Regions from separate parts of the Stenotrophomonas sp. LMG 10879 genome, predicted to be linked through region 2. Evidence: riboswitches for the same ligand, from Rfam matches in the RefSeq annotation. Region 2 holds a riboswitch; the other holds the start of a gene.
What was found. A riboswitch is a leader RNA that binds a small molecule or an ion and turns the genes downstream of it on or off. The one in region 2 is predicted to bind cobalamin.
Positions count from the first base shown of each region.

Region 1 (10,718 bases), on a different contig from region 2:
GCCACCGACCCGGCGCCGCAGGAACTGGACGAGGCCGGCATCGCCGAAGTCGTTGCCGCCTTCGCCGCCAGCGCGGTGCGCGCCGAGCGCCTGGGCTTCGAGCTGATCGAGATTCACGCCGCACATGGCTACCTGTTGCACCAGTTCCTGTCGCCGCTGAGCAACCGCCGCACCGATGGCTACGGCGGCTCGCTGCCGAACCGCCTGCGGATGCTGGTTGAAGTGTTCGACGCGGTGCGTGCCGCGGTGTCGGACAAGGTCGCCGTGGGCGTGCGCATCTCCGCCAGCGACTGGGTCGAGGGTGGCTGGGACATCGTGCAGAGCGAGGCGCTGGCACAGGTACTGGACGCACGCGGCTGCAATTTCCTGCACGTTTCCAGTGGCGGCCTGCACGAGCGCCAGAAGATCAGCGTCGGCCCCGGCTACCAGGTGCCGTTCGCGGCGGCGATCAAGGCCAAGAAGGTGCGCATGCCGGTGATCGCGGTAGGCATGATCACCGAGCCGGAGCAGGCCGAATCGATCCTGCGCCACAACCAGGCCGATGCCATCGCGCTGGCCCGCGGCATCCTGTACGACCCGCGTTGGCCGTGGCACGCCGCTGCTGCGCTGGGTGACACCGTGGTGCCGGCGCCGCAGTACCTGCGCTGCGAGCCGCGCGATGCACGCGGCGTGTTCAGTCCGCGCTGAGCATTACACCCGCCAGGCCGGCGGCAGGCCGGCCTGCAGGTGCTCGAACAGCGCGCGGATCTTGGCGGTGAAGTCGCGGCGGTCGCTGACGCAGAAATAGACGTCCATCGGTTCCGGCTGCCAGTCGCTGCCGCAACCGAACACCGCCTGCAGGCGCCCGTCACGCAGGTACGGCTCGGCCACGAACGCCGCCAGCCGGGTGATGCCGGCTCCGGCAGCGGCCAGTTCGGCCAGCGCATCGATGTCATCGCAGACCATGCTCGGCGGCAGTGCCGCGTCCACGCGTTGCCCCTCTTTCAGCAGGCCCCAGCGCAGTGGCCGGCCGTCGGTGGGGAAGCGGTGCAGCAGGCCGCGATGGGCGGCCAGCTGCGCCGGTTCCAGCGGCGTGCCGTGTGCCTGCAGGTACGCTGGCGATGCGCAGAACACGAACGGAATGCGTGCCAGGGGCCGCGCCACCAGCCCGTCCTCCAGCTGCGCGCCGATGCGGAGGCTTGCATCCACCGCCTCGGCACCGTGCTGCACGGCGCGATCGGTCAGGCGCAGTTCCAGTTGCAGCTGCGGGTAGCGCTGCTGCAGTGAGGGCAGCAGCGGTGCCAGCACGTGCCGGGCGAACGCGCTGCTGCTGGCGATGCGCAGGGGCCCGGCCGGTTCCACGTCGCCGGTGACCATGGCCTGCGCGCGTGCCAGATCGGCTTCGAGATGCCGCACCTGTGCCAGGTACACCGTGCCGGCCTCGCTCAGCGCCAGCTGGCGCGTGCTGCGGTTCAGCAGGCGTACGCCCAGGTGGGCTTCCAGACGGTTGATGTTCTGGCCCACGGCGGTGGCGCTGATGCCAAGGGTGCGTGCCGCAGCGGCAATGCTGCCGGTCTCTGCGGTGCGGGTGAAGCTGCGGATGAGCTGCAACAGGTTCATGACCGACCAGCTTGCCATGCGGAAGGCCAAGTATCGCTTGGGTCTGTACCAAGCAGTCGGTTGCATCGGTGACCATCGTCCACCACGCCGCAGTGCTGCCCTACACTCGGGCAATGCGCCCCGATTCCATCCTCACCCTCTCCTGTCCCGACCGCACCGGCATCGTCTATCGCGTGTCGGGCCTGTTGTTCGACCACGGCTGCAACATCCTCGACGCCCAGCAGTTCGGCGATGAGGAGAGCGGTCGCTTCTTCCTGCGCGTGCACTTCGACCGCGATGCGGGCCTGCCGCTGGACACCGTGCACACCGCGATGGCCGCACTGGCAGCGGACTTCGGCATGGACTGGCAGCTGCATGACGGTCGCCGCCGGCCACGCCTGCTGGTGCTGGTCAGCAAGCAGGGCCATTGCCTGAACGACCTGCTTTTCCGTGCACACAGCGGCCAGCTGAAGGTGGATATCGCCGCGGTGGCATCCAACCATGCGGACTTCGCGGCGCTGGCGGCGTCCTACCAGGTGCCGTTCCACCACCTGCCGGTGAACGCGGACACGCGCGCGGCGCAGGAACAGCAGATCATCGACCTGGTCGAACGCGAGCGCATCGATCTGGTGGTGCTGGCGCGCTACATGCAGATTCTTTCGCCCACGCTGTGCCGTGCGCTGGCGGGCAGGGCAATCAACATCCACCACAGCTTCCTGCCCAGCTTCAAGGGCGCACAGCCGTACCACCAGGCGCATGCGCGCGGGGTCAAGATCATCGGCGCCACCGCACACTACGTCACCGAAGACCTGGACGAGGGCCCGATCATCGAACAGGACGTGGCCCGCGTGGACCACGCGATGACCCCGAGGGAACTGGTGCGGCTGGGCAGCGATACCGAATCGCAGGTGCTGGCGCGGGCGGTACGCCGGCACGTGGAGCACCGCATCCTGCTCAACGGGCACCGCACGGTGGTGTTCAGGTAGCGCTGGCGGTTCCCGGGATGGCACGCGGCAACTGCCCGCGATGCGCCCGCTGTTGCTCCAATGGCTTGGGGCAGGTGGAGCGTACGCCATCAATGTGTTCCATCAGCCCTTTGGGAATGGATGACCACATCGGATCCAGCACGAAATCGACGCCTTCACGCCGGGCGAGCTTCGCGGCCGGCACGAAGTCAGCATCACCCGCCATCAGAATGATCTGGCGGACCTGACGCTTGAGGGCGAGTGACGAGATGTCGATGCCGATGCGCATATCCACGCCTTTCTGCCGCACATTCGGTTGCAGCTCGTCGGCCTGAAGATCGCCGAACGTTCGCTTTCCCTTGAGCAGGTCGTCGAAGGTTCGTGACCCGGTCGTCCACGAACTGAAGTCGGTGAGATGGCCAAGACGCAGGGCGACCTTCCGCTTCTGCTTCAGTGCCTCGTGCAGGCTGGTTCTGAACAGCGCTTCGTCGGATCGCGAATAGTCGATGCACAGACCGGAAATCGGGTTGTGCATCTTCTTGCGCAACGGCGGGCAGTCGTAGAAGAAGATGCGATAGAGGTCCCGTCGCTCGCCACTTGCATGCTTCAGATGGGCGATGGCCCATCGGTGGGCGACCTCGGCGGCGCGTTGGGCGTTGTAAGCGTTGTGGGGCTCGATGCGGCGAAAGCGCTTGATGAAGTAGCCGCCATCAATGAGAACTGCCGTCGGCATACCTTTGCCCTCCTGGCGTCATCCAATGAAAAGCCCTCGGTTCGGCCGTCCCGCGATCTGTTGGGGGGCGTACTTGGAGGGCTGGATGGCGCGATTCTGCAGGTTGCGAATCAGGCACACAAGCGGCAGAGGCGACATGCTGCTTACAGGATCGCAATCCTCGCCTTCGCCAGGGCCTCGCGCACCATGCCGTCGTTGGCATCGGTCACCGGGCGGGTCAGCTCCCACAGGAACTTCACCCGGAAGCCGGACTTCACCGCGTCCTGCGCGCTCCACAGCACGCAGTAATCGCGTGCCAACCCGCACACGTGCACCTCGCGGATCCCACGTTCGTGCAGCCAGCCGGCCAGTCCGGTCGCTGGGCGCGTGCCGTCGGGACCGTGGTTTTCGCGGAAGGCGCTGTACGAATCCACCTGTTGGCGGGTGCCCTTGCGCAGGATCAGGTCGGCCACGGTCCAGTCCACGCCCGGGTGCAGTGCGGCGCCCGCGTTGCCCTGCACGCAGTGGTCCGGCCACAGGGTCTGCGGCTGTGCGTGCAGCAGGATCGCTTCGAACGGCAGATGCCCCGGATGCTGGCTGGCAAACGAGGCATGGTCGGCCGGGTGCCAGTCCTGGGTTGCGACCACGGTGCGGTAGCGGCGCTCGGCCAGCAGTGCCGTGATCGGCGCCACCAGCGCATCGCCCTGTTCGCAGGCGAGGGCGCCACCGGGCATGAAGTCCGGCTGCAGGTCGATCACCAGCAGGGCGACGTCAGCGGGCAGGGCGGTCATGGCAGGTCCGGTACAACGGAAGAGGGGCGACCAGCGTGGCCGCCCCTCGCGCGCACGTCAATCGCTGCTGGCGGCGTCGTTGTCCTGCCCGTAATACAGCAGGCCGATCTTGATGCGCTCGCGGCCGTTCTCACGACGGTGGCGGTTGGCATCGCGCAGCGAATACACGCAGCCACAGTATTCCTGCTGGTAGAACTGCTCGCGTTTGCTGATCTCGACCATGCGGCTGGCACCACCACCCTTGCGCCAGTTGTAGTCCCAGTACTGCAGGCCTTCGTAATGCGAGGCGGCGCGCACGCCACAGTCGTTGATCTGCGCCATGTTCTTCCAGCGCGAGATGCCCAGCGAGGAGCTGATGGTGTCGTAGCCGTGTTCGTGTGCGTACAGCGCGGTGCGCTCGAAACGCATGTCGAAGCACATCGTGCAGCGGATGCCGCGCTCGGGTTCATTCTCCATGCCACGCGCACGGCTGAACCAGTTGTCGGTGTCGTAGTCGCAGTCGATGAAGGGAATGTTGTGCTGCTCGGCGAAGCGGATGTTCTCCTGCTTGCGCAGCTCGTACTCCTTCACCGGGTGGATGTTGGGGTTGTAGAAGAAGATCGCGTAGTCGATTCCGGAGGCGGTGATCGCCTCCATCACTTCGCCCGAGCATGGCGCGCAGCACGAGTGCAGCAGCAGGCGCTGGCCGTTGTCGGGAAGGGTCAGGGTGGGGCGTTGGAGCTCGGTCATCGTCGGGTGCATCTGGGCGTGGGCAGCAGCGGGTCTGGCCGGAAACCGTGAACAGGACGCGCGCGGCCACGCCACCTGCACGCGCAGGACGACGATGGCCCCGGCAACCTCCCCGCGGAGATTCCAGGTCGAGTCAGGGGACGGTCGAGTCCCCCGGCCGGGGCCGGTATTCGGGCTGATGGACACGGGCCGCAGCCCACCTACTACCTGCCGCTTCCCAGGCGCGAGCCCAGTGCTGTTGGCAGGATTCGTTTCCATTCACCGCTGCGGGGCAGCTCCGGAATGGGCGCGCGAGGCGCCTTCACCGGATTCCCGTTTAAATCCCTGTCGTCATCCAGACCACGGCAGGGATACCTTCGGCGCGCCCACGGTGGACGCGTTGGCGGCGCCGGTCAAGGCCCAGGGGTCGGATCCCGTTGCCCGCAACGGGCTCTGACCCCCAGCGGGATCCCCGCCATGCGTGGATGGGTCCTCAACGCTGGGCAGCGGCCCGGGCGCGGATGTCATCCAGGCGCTGGTCGTGCAGCAGGCGGCCGTTCTCCCACACGGTCACCATCGCATCCTCGAAGCCGGCCGGCAGGGTGTCATCGCCATCGGCCGGCAGCGGCAGCGTGTGCAGGCTGCCGTCGTCCAAGCGGCGCAGCAGGCGCATACGGCCGCGCTTGCTGGCCTTGCCGGCATCGGTGATCGGATCCTTGTAGACATCGATCCAGTCACCGTCCACCCGCGCGGCCGAGCACTTCAGTGCGAACTTCTGCGTATCACGGTCCAGCCGCTGCAGCAGTGCGCCGCCCATGCCGAAGGCCACGTTGTCGGCCGAGTAGCCATCATTGGTGGTGCGCTGCAGGATCGCGCGGATCGTGTCCGGGTTGATGCCATCGCCCTGGATGACGCGGACGTGGTTGAGCACCTTGTAGCCCTTGCCGTTGATCGTGTGACCGAACGCGGCATCCAGCCGCAGCAGGCTTTCGGCCACCACCTCCACCGGGTCGCCCGAGTCGGGGCGGACGACCAGGGTGGCGCCGGAAGCGATCACTTCTTCGCGCAGGGTGGTACCCCAGTGTTCGCTGATGGCGCGGTAGATGTCATAGCTGTCCGACACCACCGCTACGATCGCACCGGGCGTGCCGAACTGGCGCAGCATGTTGCGGTACGCATCCACTTCGCGCTCGCGGCCCCAGCTGGTGATGGTGCTGTGCTCGGCGGCCGGAATCGAATAGCCCGCCATCGGCGCGTGGTAATGCGCACGTGCAAGGCACAGCGCCGATACCGTATCGGTGCCGAGGAAGTTGACCAGGTGCGCAGCACCACCCAGTGCGGCAGATTCCAGGCTGGAGACGCCACGTGCGCCGAAGTCGTGCAGCTTGAACGGCAGCTGCCCCTGCGGGTCATCGCTGGTCTGCTGCAGGAACGCGGCGATGGTCTGCCGCGCATGCCAACTGATGGTCGCCACGGTGACCGGGTACCACACGCGCAGCAGCAGGGTTTCCAGGTAGGACGGCACCCAGAAGGCGGCGGGGTCGGTCGACTCGATGGTCATCAGCGCCTGCTGCGTGGGCACCACGCTGCCCTCGGGTACGGCGCGGATGCGTACCGGCAGATGGCCGCCGAGACGGTCGACGATATCGCGCCAGCCGGCTTCGTTGAACGGTTCGCCATGCGCGGCGAACAGCGCTGCGGCGTCGTCGATGTCGGCGTGGGTGACCGGCCGTGCCAGGGCATCCTTGAGGATCGCCTGCAGGCCGAAGAACACCGTGCGATCGTGCAGGCCGCCGCGTGATTCCACGTAGAAGAACGTGGCGTCGGTACCCGGCGGGTACTGCAGCCAGTGGCTGGCCTTGTAGCTGTCGGTGTTGAGGAGAAGGTTATCGAGGTAATGCATGACGGAAGCTCCTTCGCGTCGAGTGGCACCGGCGGTCTGTCCGCCGGTGGGGAAAACGGGTTCTGCAGGGTCCAGTGCGATCAGCCCCGGCCCAGGAAGTACTCCAGGATGTGCAGGTGGTCTTCAAACAGCTGCGGGCCCATGTCCAGCGCCTCGCTGACCGGAATCCAGCGCGCCTTGTCGGCGTCGTCGCCACCGCGCACCGCCGGCAGTTCGCCAGCGGGGAATTCGAAGTGGAAGGCATGGGTGATGGTGCGGCCGCGCTGGCTGCGCTCGGGGTGGTCGAACACCTGCTGGCCCTTCAGCGAGCCTTTCAGCACCGGCAGTGGAATCTTCAGCCGGGTTTCCTCGCGCAGTTCGCGCAGGCAGCTGTCGAGCAGGCCCTGTTCCTGGCCGACGAAGCCGCCGGGCAGCGCCCACAGGCCCTTGCCCGGTGCCGAACGACGGCGGACCAGCAGTACGTGGCCCGAGTGCACCACCACCGCATCGGTGGTGACGAAGGTCGGTGCGTATGGCGCATCCTTCCAGGCGGCCTTGTACTGCTCGATGAAACGGTACTCGGCCAACAGCTGCGCGTAGGCCGGCGAGCTTCTGCGGAACGCCTCGAGCATGTCGTACACCGGTGCCGGTACATTGCCGCGCAGCATCAGCAGTGCACCGTGGAAATCCACGTCGCCGGCTTCGAACAGGTAACGACGCAGCTCGGTGGCCGACAACGTTGCGGTGTGCTGCACATCGACCAGCGGCCATTGCGGGAATTCCCGCAGGTAGTAGCTGGAAGCATCCTTGTCCATGCCGATCAGGCCGACCTTCGCATCGGATGCGGCGCCATCGTTGCGCAGGGCTTCGGCCACATGACGCTGCACGCTGGCGATCCACTGGGCTTCGTTGTACAGGTGGTCACGCAGTGGCTGGATCAGCAGGCGATCGGCGTTGCCATCGAGGGCGGCCTGGATCATCACGGCGCGTTCGGCCACGGTCCAGGGATTGCGCAGGCTGCGGGGGGTATCGGCAGAGCCGACCAGGAAGATCAGCTTGCGGGCCCTGCTCAGGGCAAGGCGGGCAACGGCGGCATGGCCGTTGTGGAAGGGCTCGAAACGCCCGATGAAGACGAGATAGTCGAATTCCATGAGAATCCCTCATGTCGTTGTGGCAGCGAAGGGTCTGTCCCTTGGCTTGCTGCAGATGCTACGCCTTCGGTGCCGCCGGTCAAGTATCCGCCAGTGGTGCCAGACAGCTGCCAGCACGGCATGGCGGCTGCCTGCCGGCGACGTGCCTGCACAACTGCGGCGGTGGTCTCAGGCAGTGAGAGGGCGCCACGTCATACTGCATTCCTGGCGTTGGATGGGAATCTTTCACACGTTCCCGTGCCCGACGTCCAGGCGCTATGGCAATGACAGGCAGGTCTCACCGGTCCAGGGATGGCAATACGCGCTGCGGCGCGCCGTTGGCAAGCGGGGGAAGGGTAGTGGCAGACAAGTACTGCGATCTGGTCATGAAAGGCGGCATCACCAGCGGCATCGTGTATCCCAACGCGGTGCTCGCACTGGCCCGCGAATACCGTTTCAAGAGCATCGGTGGTACCTCGGCCGGTGCGATCGCCGCTGCCGTGGCCGCCGCTGCGGCATACGGCGACCGCCGCCAGCAACTGGGGGAACACCTGCCGGGTGATGCGGGATATGGCGGCCTTTCAGCGGTGTCGGCACAGCTGTCGCGGCGTGGATTCATCTACAGCCTGTTTCAACCCGCCGCTGGCGCACGCGCTGCGTATCGGCTGCTGGTGGTGCTGACCGGCAACGCCGGCTGGCCGCGCAAGCTGCTGTGCCTGGCCATCGCGGTTTTCCAGATCGCGCCGCTGGAAGTGCTGGTGTCGCTGGCACTGCTGCTTGGCCTGGGCTGGTGGGGCGGTGGCTGGAGCGGCGTGGCGGCGACCCTGCTGCCGTCGCTGTTGTGTGCCTATGGTGCAGGTGTAGCCGGGGCGGCGCTGCGCGTGGCACGGGTGGCGCGACGCAACCTGCTGGGGCTTTGCAGTGGACTGAGCCGGAACGCAGGCACGCCGGCGCTGACCGAGTGGCTGCATGAAAGCCTGCAGCAGTTGTCAGGCAAACCGATGAATGCACCGCTGACCTTCGCCGATCTGCACGACGCGCCGCGTTATGCGGGCGAGCCGGACAGCCCGCATGCGATCACCCTGCAGATGATCACCACCTGCGTGTCGCACAACGAACCGCGCACGCTGCCGTTGGGCGGTGCGCAGTTCTGGTTCCTGCGCGAGGAGTTCGAGCAGCTGTTCCCGGCCAGCGTGGTGCAGTGGATGGTCGACCGCGCCGGCCCACCGCGTGAGGTTGAAGGCCGCAACTACTACCATCTGCCGCAGGGCGCGTCGCTGCCGGTACTGGTGGCCACGCGCATGAGCCTCAGCTTCCCGCTGCTGATCAGCGCGGTGCCGCTGCATGAGCCCTCGCGTCGCGAGCGTCGCTGCGAGCCGACGTCGACCACGGGAAGCGAGGCCGGGCACAACGTGGCCGACAGCATGGAAGGCCTGACCAGTGCAGGCCAGGCCTGCGGTCCGGTGATCACCGCGTTCCGGGTGTGCTGGTTCTCCGATGGCGGCATCAGCAGCAACTTCCCGATCCACCTGTTCGATGCGGCGCTGCCGCGCTGGCCGACCTTCGCCATCAATCTGGTCTATCCGCAACGGCCCGAGCCGGTGCAGCGCGAGAGCGACAGCCGGCAGGCGCTGGAACGCTCGGTGTTCCTGCCCACCGAGAACCGCCATGGATGGCAGCGGCACTACCAGTCCATTGCCACGCCGTTGGCGGCCGGCGAACTGGGCCGCTTCCTGTTTGCGGTGGTGGCCACCATGCAGAACTGGCGCGACCTGCTGCAGGCGCGCGCGCCCGGCTATCGTGACCGCATCGTGCATGTGAGCCTGCAGGGCGACGAGGGCGGCATGAACCTGGACATGCCACAGGAGGTGCTGACCCGCATCGCCGACAAGGGCAGCTTGGCCGGCGCACGCTTCTGTTCGTTCTCGTTCGAGAACCATTACTGGATCCGTTGGCGCAACCTGGCCTCGGCCTACCAGCGCTATACGCTGGAGATTTCGCGCACCGATGATCCGGCGCAGCAGGTGCTGGCCTATCGCGCGGCCTATGCGATGGTGGCCACCGGCGCGCCGCCACCGCCGTCCTACAAGCTGGGCTCGGAAGACAAGCGGCTGGCATCGCAGCAGCTGTGGGGGTTAATGGTGGAGCAGGGCCGCAGTTGGGATGATCTTGGCCCCGACCTCACCGACGGCTCGCCACGGCCGTTGCCGCAGATGAAGGTGACGCCGATCTATTGATCGCTGTCCGGTAGCGCCGGGCCATGCCCGGCGGCCTTTCGTACCGCTGCGCTCGCCGGGCATGGCCCGGCGCTACCGTCTATCGCCACGCCTCGACCACCGCATCGCCCCGCAATGGCGAGTACAACGGCAAGGCCAACTCCTGCTTCACCCATTCCGGGTTGAGCGCGCGCAATCCCGCCAGGTATTCGCGGGCCAATGCGGTTTCACCGTGCGACATTGCCAATCGCGCGGCACGCGCCCATGTGCGGTCCCAGCCATGCGCGAGCGCCAGCGATGTGGCCAGCGATGCGCGCGCAGCCGCAACATCGCCGCGTTCCCACTGCTGCTCGGCGCGGATGATCGCGTCATTTGAAAGCCGCATGTCGTACAGCTCGCGCAATCGCGCTACGGCGCGCGGGTCGGCATCCACGCGCAGGTCGGTGTCCTGCCAGTCGCCGCCCGGCGTGCGCACCAGCAGCGCCGCCGACCATTGCCCGCTGCGTTGCCCGCCTGCCGCTTGTCCTGCTTCCAGTGCGGCCAACAGCCGCGCGGCAAGCTCACCGTGGGTGGCCGCAAACGCGCGTTGCATCGCCGCCAGCACCTCCGGCCCGGCCAGTCCGTTGCCTTGCACGCTCACCTGGCCCTCGCCAACGGCACCCGCCCAATCGGCCTGCTGTGCGGTGGCGCCGGTGTACTGCGCGTTGCCGCCACGCGCACTGACCAGCCCGACCTG
Region 1 covers NZ_PEJT01000004.1:284,657-295,374, forward strand. Annotated here, with positions in the region: gene CR919_RS08235 (NADH:flavin oxidoreductase/NADH oxidase) at 1-687, shown strand, start outside; gene CR919_RS08240 (LysR family transcriptional regulator) at 691-1,599, opposite strand; gene purU (formyltetrahydrofolate deformylase) at 1,713-2,564, shown strand; gene CR919_RS08250 (NYN domain-containing protein) at 2,557-3,276, opposite strand; gene pncA (bifunctional nicotinamidase/pyrazinamidase) at 3,420-4,046, opposite strand; gene CR919_RS08260 (epoxyqueuosine reductase QueH) at 4,104-4,775, opposite strand; cobalamin riboswitch at 4,919-5,134, opposite strand; gene CR919_RS08265 (nicotinate phosphoribosyltransferase) at 5,248-6,657, opposite strand; gene CR919_RS08270 (bifunctional nicotinamide-nucleotide adenylyltransferase/Nudix hydroxylase) at 6,738-7,793, opposite strand; gene CR919_RS08275 (patatin-like phospholipase family protein) at 8,126-10,003, shown strand; gene CR919_RS08280 (DUF1028 domain-containing protein) at 10,083-10,718, opposite strand, start outside.
Region 1: another riboswitch for cobalamin. It lies ahead of CR919_RS08260 (epoxyqueuosine reductase QueH); the one in region 2 lies ahead of btuB (TonB-dependent vitamin B12 receptor).

Region 2 (10,718 bases):
AGCAACTACCCGCAGGCCGCATACATCCGCTACTACGACGCGCCCAAGCTGGCCGCGCTCGGCAAACAGTTCCCGGCGTTGTACCGCCGCGATCCGGCGCTGGTACCGATGCGGTAACACCCCTCTTCTGTAGAGCCGAGCCCATGCTCGGCTGCTCTTCCGCCAACAGCAGCCGAGCATGGGCTCGGCTCTACACACAACAAAAAAAGACGCACGGCCACAGGGCCGTGCGCTTGGGAAGTATCGACCCGGCCCCGATCAGGCCCGGCCGACAACGACATGCTAGGCTCGTCGGCATCACGGGTACAGAACCAGATGCGGGCTGAGTCGATGGATACAGAAGACACCACCACGATGATCCCACCCCGCTACCAGCGGCTGTCGGACGAGCTGGCTGAAGCCATCCACGGCGGGCGCCTGCCGGTCGGCAGCCGGTTGCCCTCGCTGCGGCAGATGGCTTCGCAGCGCCAGCTCAGCCTGAACACCGTGATTGCGGCCTATCGCCAGCTGGAAGACGCCGGGCTGGTCATCCCGCGGCCGAAGGCCGGCTTCGAAGTCGCGCCGCGACTGTCGGCGCCGCAGCGATCGCTGCGCGATGCGCCGTCAGCACCGACCGCGCCGCTGCAGCAGGTGCTGATGGCCCGCGTGCTGGAAGCACAGCGTCGCCCCGGCGTGGTCGACCTGGCCTTTGCCGGCCCGCGCGGACGACAGTTCTACCCGGGTGCGCAGCTGGCCCGGCACACCGCGCAGGTACTGCGCCATGGCCAGCAGACCGTGGAAACCTACGCCCGCCCCAACGGTTCGCAGCGCCTGCTGGCGCAGATCGTGCGGCGTGGCCCACGGCTGGGCCTGCATACCCATGCCGAGCGCCTGCTGCTGACCCATGGCGCGATGGAGGCACTGCAGCTGGCCCTGCGCGCGGTCACCCAGGCCGGTGATGCCGTCGGCATCGAGGCGCCCTCGTACTTCAACCTGTACCCCTTGCTGACCACCCTCGGCCTGCAGCCGATCGAACTGCCCACCCATCCGCAGCGCGGTCTGGACGTGGATGCGCTGGACGCACTGCTGGAGCACACACCGCTGGCGGCGCTGGTGGTGATGCCGACCGTACACAACCCTCTGGGCTGCACGATGCCGATCGCCGACAAGCAACGCCTTGCCGAGCTGGTCAACGCGCGCCAGCTGCCGCTGATCGAAGACGCGGTGTATGCCGAACTGCAGTTCTGCGAGCCGCCGGCCCCCTTGCTGAAGGCGTTCGACCGCGATGGCTGGGTGATGGTGGTCGGTGGCTTTTCAAAGACGCTGGCGCCGGACTACCGGATCGGCTGGCTCGATGGAGGACGCTTCGCCGAACGCATCGCGCTGCTCAAATTCCAGTCCACCGGCGGCGAACCGCAGCTGCTCGGTGATGCGGTGGCCGCCTACCTGGAAGCAGGCAGTTACGAGCACCACCTGCATCGCATGCGCCGCCTGTACCGCGAACAGGTCGGTCGCCTGCGGCAACTGGTGGCCGAACATTTCCCTGCCGGCACCCGCGCGACCGAGCCGCAGGGCGGCTTCCTGCTGTGGCTGGAACTGCCGGGCGTGGACACCCGTGAACTGTTCGAGCGCGCACTGGCAGAGGACATCGTGTTCATGCCGGGCCAGGTGTATTCGCGTGGCGCGCGGTACCGGCACTGCCTGCGGCTGTCGTGCTGCCAGACCCTGGACGCGCGCTTCATCGGTGCGGTGGAACGGTTGGGTGCGATCGCGCGGGAGCTGGTAGCACGTTGATGGATCGGTAGCGCCGGGCCATGCCCGGCGGCTTCTTTCCCTGCCGCGCTGCGCGCTCGCCGGGCATGGCCCGGCGCTACCCTCACGCGTCGTGCAGGTGTGTGCTCAATGCTTCGCCACCGGCTTCCGGCAGATGCGGCAGCCGTCCCCAGCAGGGCATCGGCAGGCGCTGCTGCAGGGTCGCGAAATTCTCATCCTGGCGTTGCATCGACGGATCGATGTGGTTGCCGATCCAGCCCACGCAGTCCACGCCGCTGGCCTGCAGCGATTGCGCGGTCAACCGCGCGTGGTTGACGCAGCCCAGGCGCATGCCGACCACCAGCACCACCGGCAGCCGCAGCGCTCGCACCAGATCACGCTGGTCCAGCTGCGCCGACAGCGGCGCCAGCCAGCCGCCCACGCCTTCGACCACCACCACGTCGGCCTGTGCGCGCAGGCGTTCGAAGGCCGCCACGATCGGGGCCAGTTCGATGTGCACGCCATCTTCTGCCGCCGCCAGCTCCGGCGCCAACGGCTGGCGCAATGCGTAGGGGTTCAGATCGGCGTAGTCCGGCACCGGCAGGCTGGCGGCCTGCAGTGCCAGCGCGTCGTCGTTGCGCAGCCCCTGCCCCGGATCGTGGCTGCCGCTGGCCACCGGCTTCATGCCCACCGCGCGCAGGCCGCGCCGGCGCAGCGCGTGCAGCAGCGCGGTACTGGCGGCGGTCTTGCCGATCTCGGTATCGGTGCCGGTGACGAACAGGGCAGGCGGCAGCGTGGCGGGCAACGGCATCGATGGGCTCCAACGGGGAAACAGTGTGTGCATTATCGCCGGCCCGGCACGCTTGCTAGACTGCGGCCATGTTCGCCAACGCCTCGCTCACCGGCAGCAAGCCGGAACAATACGCCCAGCTGCTGGAACAGGCCCGTGGCCTGGTCTACGGCGAGTCCGACCGCATCGCCAATGCGGCCAACCTCGCTGCACTGGTCTACCACGCCCTGCCCGACCTGAACTGGGTCGGCTTCTACCTGTATGACGGCAAGGAACTGGTGGTCGGTCCGTTCCAGGGCCTGCCGGCCTGCGTGCGCATTCCGCTGGACAAGGGCGTGTGCGGTGCGGCCGCCAGCCAGCGCGTGACCCAGCGCATCGAAGACGTGGAGGCCTTTCCCGGCCATATCGCCTGCGATGCCGCATCGCGCTCGGAGCTGGTGGTGCCGCTGCTCCGGGGTGAGGAGCTGATCGGTGTGTTCGATATCGACAGCCCGGTCGTCGGCCGCTTCGATGCTGAGGACCAGGCCGGTCTGGAAGCCATCGCCCAGGTGTTCGTCGGGGCGTTGGCGTGAGCGCGGTCAAGCTGCGCAACATCGGCCCGAAGAGTGCGGCATGGCTGCGCCAGGTGGGCCTGCGCAGCCGCGAGGATCTGGTTGCCATCGGTGCCGTCGGCGCCTTCGTCAAGGTCAAGCGTGCCGGCTTCAAGCCCAGCCTCAACCTGCTGTATTCGCTGGAAGGTGCGCTGCTGGATTGCCACTGGCAGGAACTGAGCGAAGCGCAGCGCACCGCGCTGGTGCAGGACTACGAAGCGCGTATCGCCGTGCATCCGCTGAAGGCGGCAGGTCCGGCATCAGGCCCGGTGCATGAGCAGCGCTTCGACGCCGAGGACGACGGCGAAGAAGGCGCGGCCGAAAGCACCGACGAGGATTGATCGGTAGCGCCGGGCCATGCCCGGCGAGCGCGTAGCGCGGGTGATGTGGAATCCGCCGGGCATGGCCCGGCGCTACCGGATTCGTCAGGGCTGCTGCAGCTCCAGCAGCTCGCCCACCAGACCCGTTTCACCGCGCTCGACCCACACCCGCAGGCGTGTTCCGTGGTCGATGCGCAGCGCCCAGCACAGCGACATCGGCAGGCCACACACCTGCGACAGCACCATGCGCAACGGACCGCCGTGGCTGACCACGACCGTCGGCGCCGGGTCGTCGTCATCCAGCAGTCGATCCAGTGCGCGTGCGATGCGCCGTTCGAAGTGGCCCCAGCTCTCGCCATGCGGTGGCGGAAACGCGTGCGGATCGGCGTGGAAGGCGGCCAACGCGTCTTCCGGCAGGTCGAACAGCGATTGGCCATCCCAGTCGCCGAAATCCAGCTCTTCCCACTCCTCGTCCGTCTCCACGTCCAGCGCGCGCGGTGTGGCCAGTGCCATCGCCGTATGCAGCGAGCGCAGGCGCGGCGAACTGATCACCCGTTCCCACGACTGCCCGGCATAGGCATCGACCAGCTCCTGCGGCAAGCGGGCCAGCTGCGGCGGATCGCTGCGGCCATCAAGGAACTCATCACGACCGTTGCCGGCATGGCGGACCAGGTCGAGGATCATGCGCGTGCCCAGTACGGGCGGCGCGGGAACAGCGGAAAACAGACGGACATCGGCAACGGCACCACGATAATTCGAGCTGCATTCTAGGCGCTGGCGCAGGTCTGCTGCACCGTGCAGGTGCATTCGCGCCTGTCCAGGCGCGCAGGTTCAACGCTACGGGTCGGCCGCGATGCCGTAGACTGCGCGCACTTCCAGGTGACCTGCGGCCCTGCCGGCAGGTTGAAACGGGAAGCCGGTGACGCGTGACAACACGCCATGCCGGCGCTGCCCCCGCAACGGTAAGCACGTCAGTTCCAGGCAACCCGCCACTGTGCCGCAGGCATGGGAAGGCGCCTGGACGGTGGCCTCGGGCCACCCGGCGGCGAGCCCGGAGACCGGCCCGGAAGCCTCAGGTCGCGATGCGGTGGGCATGGCGCTGGATGTCTGTGGCGATGGCCGCGGCATCGGCGCGTGCCTGCCTGTTGTGACTCCTCCCCTTCGCTGCGCGGGCGTGCGCGGCACCTGGAGTCCCCCGATGAAACTGCAGTCCCGAATGCTGTCCCTGGCCGTGCTGGCCGCACTTCCTGCATTGGCCCTGGCCGATGATGGCGCCGCCGACCTCGACCAGGTGCTGGTCACCGCCACCCGCACGCCGATCGCCCTGCAGGACAGCATTGCGCCTGCGCAGGTGATCGACCGCGCGCAGATCGAATCCAGCCAGGCCACCTCGCTGCAGGAACTGCTGCAGGGCCGCGCCGGCATCAACCTGACCAATGCCGGTGGCCTCGGCAAGCAGAGCTCGCTGTTCCTGCGTGGCACCAACTCCTCGCATACCGTGGTGCTGGTCGATGGCGTGCGCATCAACAGCGCCGACCTCGGCCTGGCGATGTACCAGGATCTGACGCTGGCGCAGATCGAGCGCGTGGAAATCGTGCGCGGCCCGCAGTCCAGCCTGTACGGTGCCGACGCCATCGGTGGCGTGATCCAGATCTTCACCCGCCGCAACCAAGGTGATTTTGCTCCGCACTTCCAGCTGGGGGGCGGCAGCAATGGGCTGCGTGAAGCCAGTGGCGGCATCGGTGGTGGCACCGAACGCGGCTGGTTCGGCGCCGACATCGCCTACCAGCATTCGGACGGCATCGATGCCTGCCGCGGTTCGGCCACGCTGTTCACCGGCTGCTTTGCCGATGAACCCGACCGCGATGGCTACCGCAACCTGTCCAAGAGCCTGCGTGGTGGTTACAACCTGAGCGACGAGTGGACCGTGGAAGGCAGCGCCCTGCGTGCCGACGGCAAGAACCACTACGACGGCTACTACAACTACTCCGAGACCCGCCAGCAGGTGCTGGCCGGCAAGGTGCGCTACACCCCGTCCGAGCAGTTGACGCTGACCGCCAACGTCGGCCGCAGCGACAACGAGTCCGACAACTTCGGTGATTTCGGTGCACGCGGCAGCGCACAGACGCACCGTGACAGCGCTTCGCTGCAGGCCGACCTCGGTGTGGCCGAAGGCCAGCTGCTCAGCGCCGGCGTGGACTGGAGCGAGGACAACCTGGATGGCAGCAGCGCCGGTTACCTGGTCGACAACCGCCGCAATACCGGCGTGTTCCTGCAGTACCAGGCGCGCTTCGGCCGTCACCAGCTGCAGGCCAGCGCGCGCAACGACGACAACCAGCAGTTCGGCAACCACGCCACCGGCAGCCTCGGCTGGGCGATGGAGCTGGGCCATGGCCTGCGCGCCAACGCCAGCTACGGCACCGCGTTCAAGGCGCCGACCTTCAGCGACCTGTACGACCCATGGAGCGGCGTGCCGACGCTGGACCCGGAGAAGTCCAAGAGTGCCAACCTCGGCATCTCGCAGCAGGGCCAGGGCTGGCGTTGGGGCCTGGACGTGTACGAGACCCGCATCGATGACCTGATCACCTATGACGCGGCCACCTTCCGCATGCAGCAGGTCGAGAAGGCACGCATCCGCGGTGCGGAACTGACCGGCGGCGCCACCGTGGCCGGCTTCGACATCAACGCGCAGCTCAGCTTCACCGATCCGCGCAACCGCACCCGCGGCAGCGCGCAGTTCGACAACTGGCTGGCACGCCGTGCGCAGCAGACCGCGCGCCTGGACATCGACCGCCGCTTCGGTGATTTCCGCACCGGGCTGACCGTGCAGGGCGCGGGCAAGCGCTACGACGATGCCGCCAACGCGGTGAAGGTCGGCGGCTACGGCACGCTGGATCTGCGCGCCGAATACGCGCTGACCCCGGCATGGTCGGTGCTGGCGCGGGTGGCCAATGTGTTCGACCGCGCGTACGAGACCGTGGCGTGGTTCAACCAGCCCGGCCGCGAGTACCAGCTGAGCGTGCGTTACCAGCCGAAGTGAAAAGGGGCGCCGGGCATTGCCCGGCGCCCCCTGATGCCATCGACGCATGGCGTCGATCTACTTGTAGAGCCGAGCGCAGGCTCGGCTCTACGCCGGGATGCCTGCAGCCAGGCCCGGCAATTCGCGCAGGTCGTCGATCACTGCGACAGCGTGCGCATTGTCCAGGTCCAGGCCGCGCGGATAGCCGTAACGCACCAGAGCGATCGGCATGCCGGCGTCTTCGGCGGCGCGGTAATCGGTAAGCGAGTCGCCCACCATCAGGCACGCATCAACGGGCAGTTCGAAATGCGCGGCGATATGCCGCAACGGCTCGCCGCTGGGCTTGCGCTGCGGCAGCGAATCACCGCCCAGCACCAGCGCGAAGGCCTCGGCGATGCCCAGGTGCTGCAGCAACGGCGGCACCAGGGCGGCCGGCTTGTTGGTGCAGATGGCCAGCGGTACGTTCAACGCGCGCAGTTGCGCCAGCGCTTCGACCACGCCATCGAACAGCTGCGGGCTGCGCAGCAGGCATTCGCGGTAGTGGACCATGAACGTCGGCATCACCGCTGCCAGGTCGATTTCGCACCCGGCAGCCTGCACGGCCTGTTCGACCAGCCGGCGCACGCCGTCGCCGATCCAGCCCAGCACGGTGGCTTCGGGTACGCGTGCCAGACCGATGTCTTGCAGCGTGCGGTTCAGTGCTTCGGCGATATCAGCGGCGCTGTCGACCAGCGTGCCATCGAGGTCGAACACGACCAGCGGATAGGGATACGACAAGGGACGGCTCACTCGTGCAACGTGGGGCCGTCCATTGTACGCCCGCGCTTTCAGCCGATCCGGCGTGCGCGGCTGGCCTGGCGGTCCCAGGCGGCACGGTCGTGGTCGATCAACGCCTGTCCATGGTTCATGTGTTCTCCTTGCCCGAAGGGCGCCAGTCCAGATCCTGGAAGGCCGGGCTCGCGAAGCATTCGGCGAGGAAGTCCAGGAATCGCCGCATGATGGCGGGCTGCTGTCGACGCGACGCGTACACCGCATGGATGCCGAGCTCGTCCAGGCTGTACTCGGGCAGCAGTTCGATCAGTTCGCCACTGCGCAGCAACGGTGCGACCTGGTAGGTCGGCAACATGGCGATGCCTGCATTGGCGCGGACGGCCTCCAGCAGCAGCGATGCTTCATTGGCACTGATGTTGCCGCCCACCGCAACCGACAACGAACGCCCTTCGCGATGCAGCTGCCATAGGCTCTTGCCGACGTAGTGATGGGTCAGGCAGTTGTGCGTGGCGAGATGTTCGGGGGCAGTCGGCGTGCCGCGTGCCTGCAGGTAGGCCGGCGTCGCGCACAGCACCGAGCGGCAGATCGCCAAGCGACGTGCGATCAGGCTGGGATCGATCTGCCTTGCGATGCGCACCGCCAGGTCGACGCGCTCCTCCACCAGGTTGACCGTGCGGTCGACCAGCAGCAGTTCGATGCGTGCGGCCGGATGGCGCTGCACGAAGGCGGCCACTGCGCGCGCCAGATGGCTCTGCCCGAACGACACGCTGGCGGTGATGCGCAATGTGCCGTGCGGCTCGGGATCGTCGCTGGCCAGCTCGCCCTGCAGTTCATCGCCGATCGCCAGCATCTGCCGGAAACGCGCCAGCGCGGCTTCACCTGCCCCGGTCAGGCTGACCCGCCGCGTGGTCCGGTGCAGCAGCCGCGCACCCAGCCAGCCTTCTACTTCGGCCAGGTAGCGGCTGACCATCGCCCGCGACATGTCCAGCACCTCGGCGGCGGCGGTCAGGCTGCCGCGCTCGGCGACCTCGACGAACACGGTCATGGCGGTCAATCGGTCCATCTGCTCGATCCATGCAACAAACAAGCGCGTTATACGCTGTTTTTCGAGCGACTGCAGCGGCCTACAGTGGCCTCATTCCCCCGCCCTACCCCACGGAGTCCTGCCATGAAGATCGCCCTCGTCGGTGCCACCGGCAACATCGGCCGCCAGATCGCCCGCCACGCGCTGGCCAACGGCCACCAACTGACCGTCATCGTGCGCAGCGCGCAGGACCTGCCGGCCGAGCTGGCCGGCGCCCATCCGGTCATCGCCTCGCTGGACGACCAGGATGCCCTGGTCGCCGCCATTGCCGGCCACGATGTGCTGGCCAGCGCCTACGGCCCGCGCCCGGGCGACGACATCGGTCGCGTCGGCGAGGTTGCCGCGCAGCTGGCCGACGCCGCCCGCAAGGCCAACGTGCCGCGCCTGGTGGTGGTCGGCGGTGCTGGCAGCCTGGAAGTCGCCCCCGGCGTGCAGCTGGTCGACACCCCCACCTTCCCGGAGGCCTACAAGCCCTACGCGCTGGCCCACCGTGAAGCCTTCAACCGCCTGCAGGCAGTGGATGACCTGGACTGGACCTTCTTCTCGCCGGCGGCCGAAATCGGCCCGGGTGAAGAGCGTGGGCAGTATCGCGTGCAGCCCAAGGCCTTCCTCGCCGATGCCAGCGGCCACAGCCGCATCAGCTACGCCGACTACGGCGCCGCGTTCGTCGCCGAACTGGAAGCGCGCAAGTACCCGAAGCAGATCATCACGGCGGCGTACTGATCGACACGCTTGTTCTGTAGAGCCGAAGGCAACGGCAGGAGCCGTTGCCAACGTCGCTTGCGACGGCCCGTAGGGGGCCGGGCAAGGACGCCCGGCGTAGCCCACGCTCGGCTCAACGCAAACATGTAGCCGAGCATGGCTCGGCTCTACACGAGGAATTCCCCATGCGTACCGCTGCCCTGCTGCTTCCCCTCGCGCTGGCTGCCAGCTTCGCCAGCACCCCGCTGCTGGCCGCACCGGCCGCGCCTGCGCCTGCCAGCGCCGCGAAATCCCAGCTGCGCCTGCAGACCTTCCATCCCGGCCCGCAGGCGATGTTCTCGGTGTCCTCGGTGCTGATCGAAGGGCGCAACGACGCGATCCTGGTCAACGCGCAGTTCGCTGCCGGCGATGCGCGCCGGCTGGTCGAGCAGATCCGCGCCAGCGGCAAGCGGCTGACCACCATCTACATCAGCCATGGCGATCCGGACTATTACTTCGGCCTGGCCACCGTGCAGGACGCGTTCCCGCAGGCGCGCATCGTCGCCACCGCGCAGACCGTGGCGCATATCCGTGAATCCCAGGCCGGCAAGCTGGCGTACTGGGGGCCGAAGATGGGTGCCGACGTTCCCGCACGCATCGTGGTGCCAGCGATACTGGAAGGCGATGCACTGCAGCTGGAAGGCCAGCGCCTGCCGTTGATCGGCCTGGATGGACCGACGCCGGACCGCAGCGTGCTGTGGGTGCCGTCACTGCGCGCGATCGTCGGTGGCATTCCGGTGGTGGCCGGCGAGCATGTGTGGATGGCCGACACGCAGACGCCGCAGTCGCATGCCGATTGGTTGCGCACGCTGCAGCAGCTGCAGGCGTTGAAGCCGAAGGTGGTGGTGCCCGGTCATTACGCGGAGGGTGCGGCACTGGATGCCAGTGCGCTGCGCTTCACGGCGGATTACATCCGCGCCTTCGATGTTGAAACGGCCAAGGCCAAGGACAGTGCGGCGTTGGTGAAGGCGATGCAGGCGCGCTATCCGAAGCTGGCGGGCGTGACGTCGCTGGAGTTGAGTGCGAAGGTGGCCAAGGGCGAGATGCAGTGGCCGTAAGGTAGGAGTTTTCTTTTGCAGGGCTGCGCCCTGCACCTGCCGAATCGACGGCAACGGCAAAAGCGGGCATTCCGTGGGTGGGCGGGGTGGGTCCGGTTGCGGGGGACGCCGTGAATACGTCCCTGTAGGCTTGGCCGCGGCATCCATGCCGCGGACACCCCCGCAACCGGACCCACCCCGCCTTCGACAGATCTCCGCAATCTGTCTGGATGGCATGGCCTGCCCTTGGTAGGTGTCGACCTTGGTCGACACGCAGATCCAGACATGCGTGGATGAACAATCAGGATCGGTCGGTCGGGGAGTGCTCGAACAATTCGCCCTGCACCACCGGCTCCTTTTCGCGGAAACCGCCGAGGCCGACGCCGACCAGGCGGTAACGGGTGTCGGCGGGCAGGTCGACGCGGGCGCGCAGTGACAGCGCGATGTCGCGCAGTTCGGCCATCGATTCCGGCGGGCGTTCCGGGGTGAAGCTGCGGGTGAGGAGGCGGAACTGCGCGGTCTTCAGCTTCAACACCACGGTGTGGCCGATGCGTTCGGTCTTGCGCGTGGCATGCCAGGTCTTCTCGGCCAGCTGCACGATCGCTTCAGCGAGGTCTTCCAGCAACAGGTCCTCG
Region 2 covers NZ_PEJT01000018.1:60,173-70,890, reverse strand. Annotated here, with positions in the region: gene msrA (peptide-methionine (S)-S-oxide reductase MsrA) at 1-117, shown strand, start outside; gene CR919_RS20520 (PLP-dependent aminotransferase family protein) at 331-1,773, shown strand; gene bioD (dethiobiotin synthase) at 1,856-2,542, opposite strand; gene CR919_RS20510 (GAF domain-containing protein) at 2,611-3,093, shown strand; gene CR919_RS20505 (TfoX/Sxy family protein) at 3,090-3,452, shown strand; gene CR919_RS20500 (histidine phosphatase family protein) at 3,537-4,115, opposite strand; cobalamin riboswitch at 4,292-4,513, shown strand; gene btuB (TonB-dependent vitamin B12 receptor) at 4,630-6,471, shown strand; gene gph (phosphoglycolate phosphatase) at 6,559-7,227, opposite strand; gene CR919_RS20485 (LysR family transcriptional regulator) at 7,355-8,284, opposite strand; gene CR919_RS20480 (NAD(P)H-binding protein) at 8,390-9,028, shown strand; gene CR919_RS20475 (MBL fold metallo-hydrolase) at 9,193-10,104, shown strand; gene dinB (DNA polymerase IV) at 10,385-10,718, opposite strand, start outside.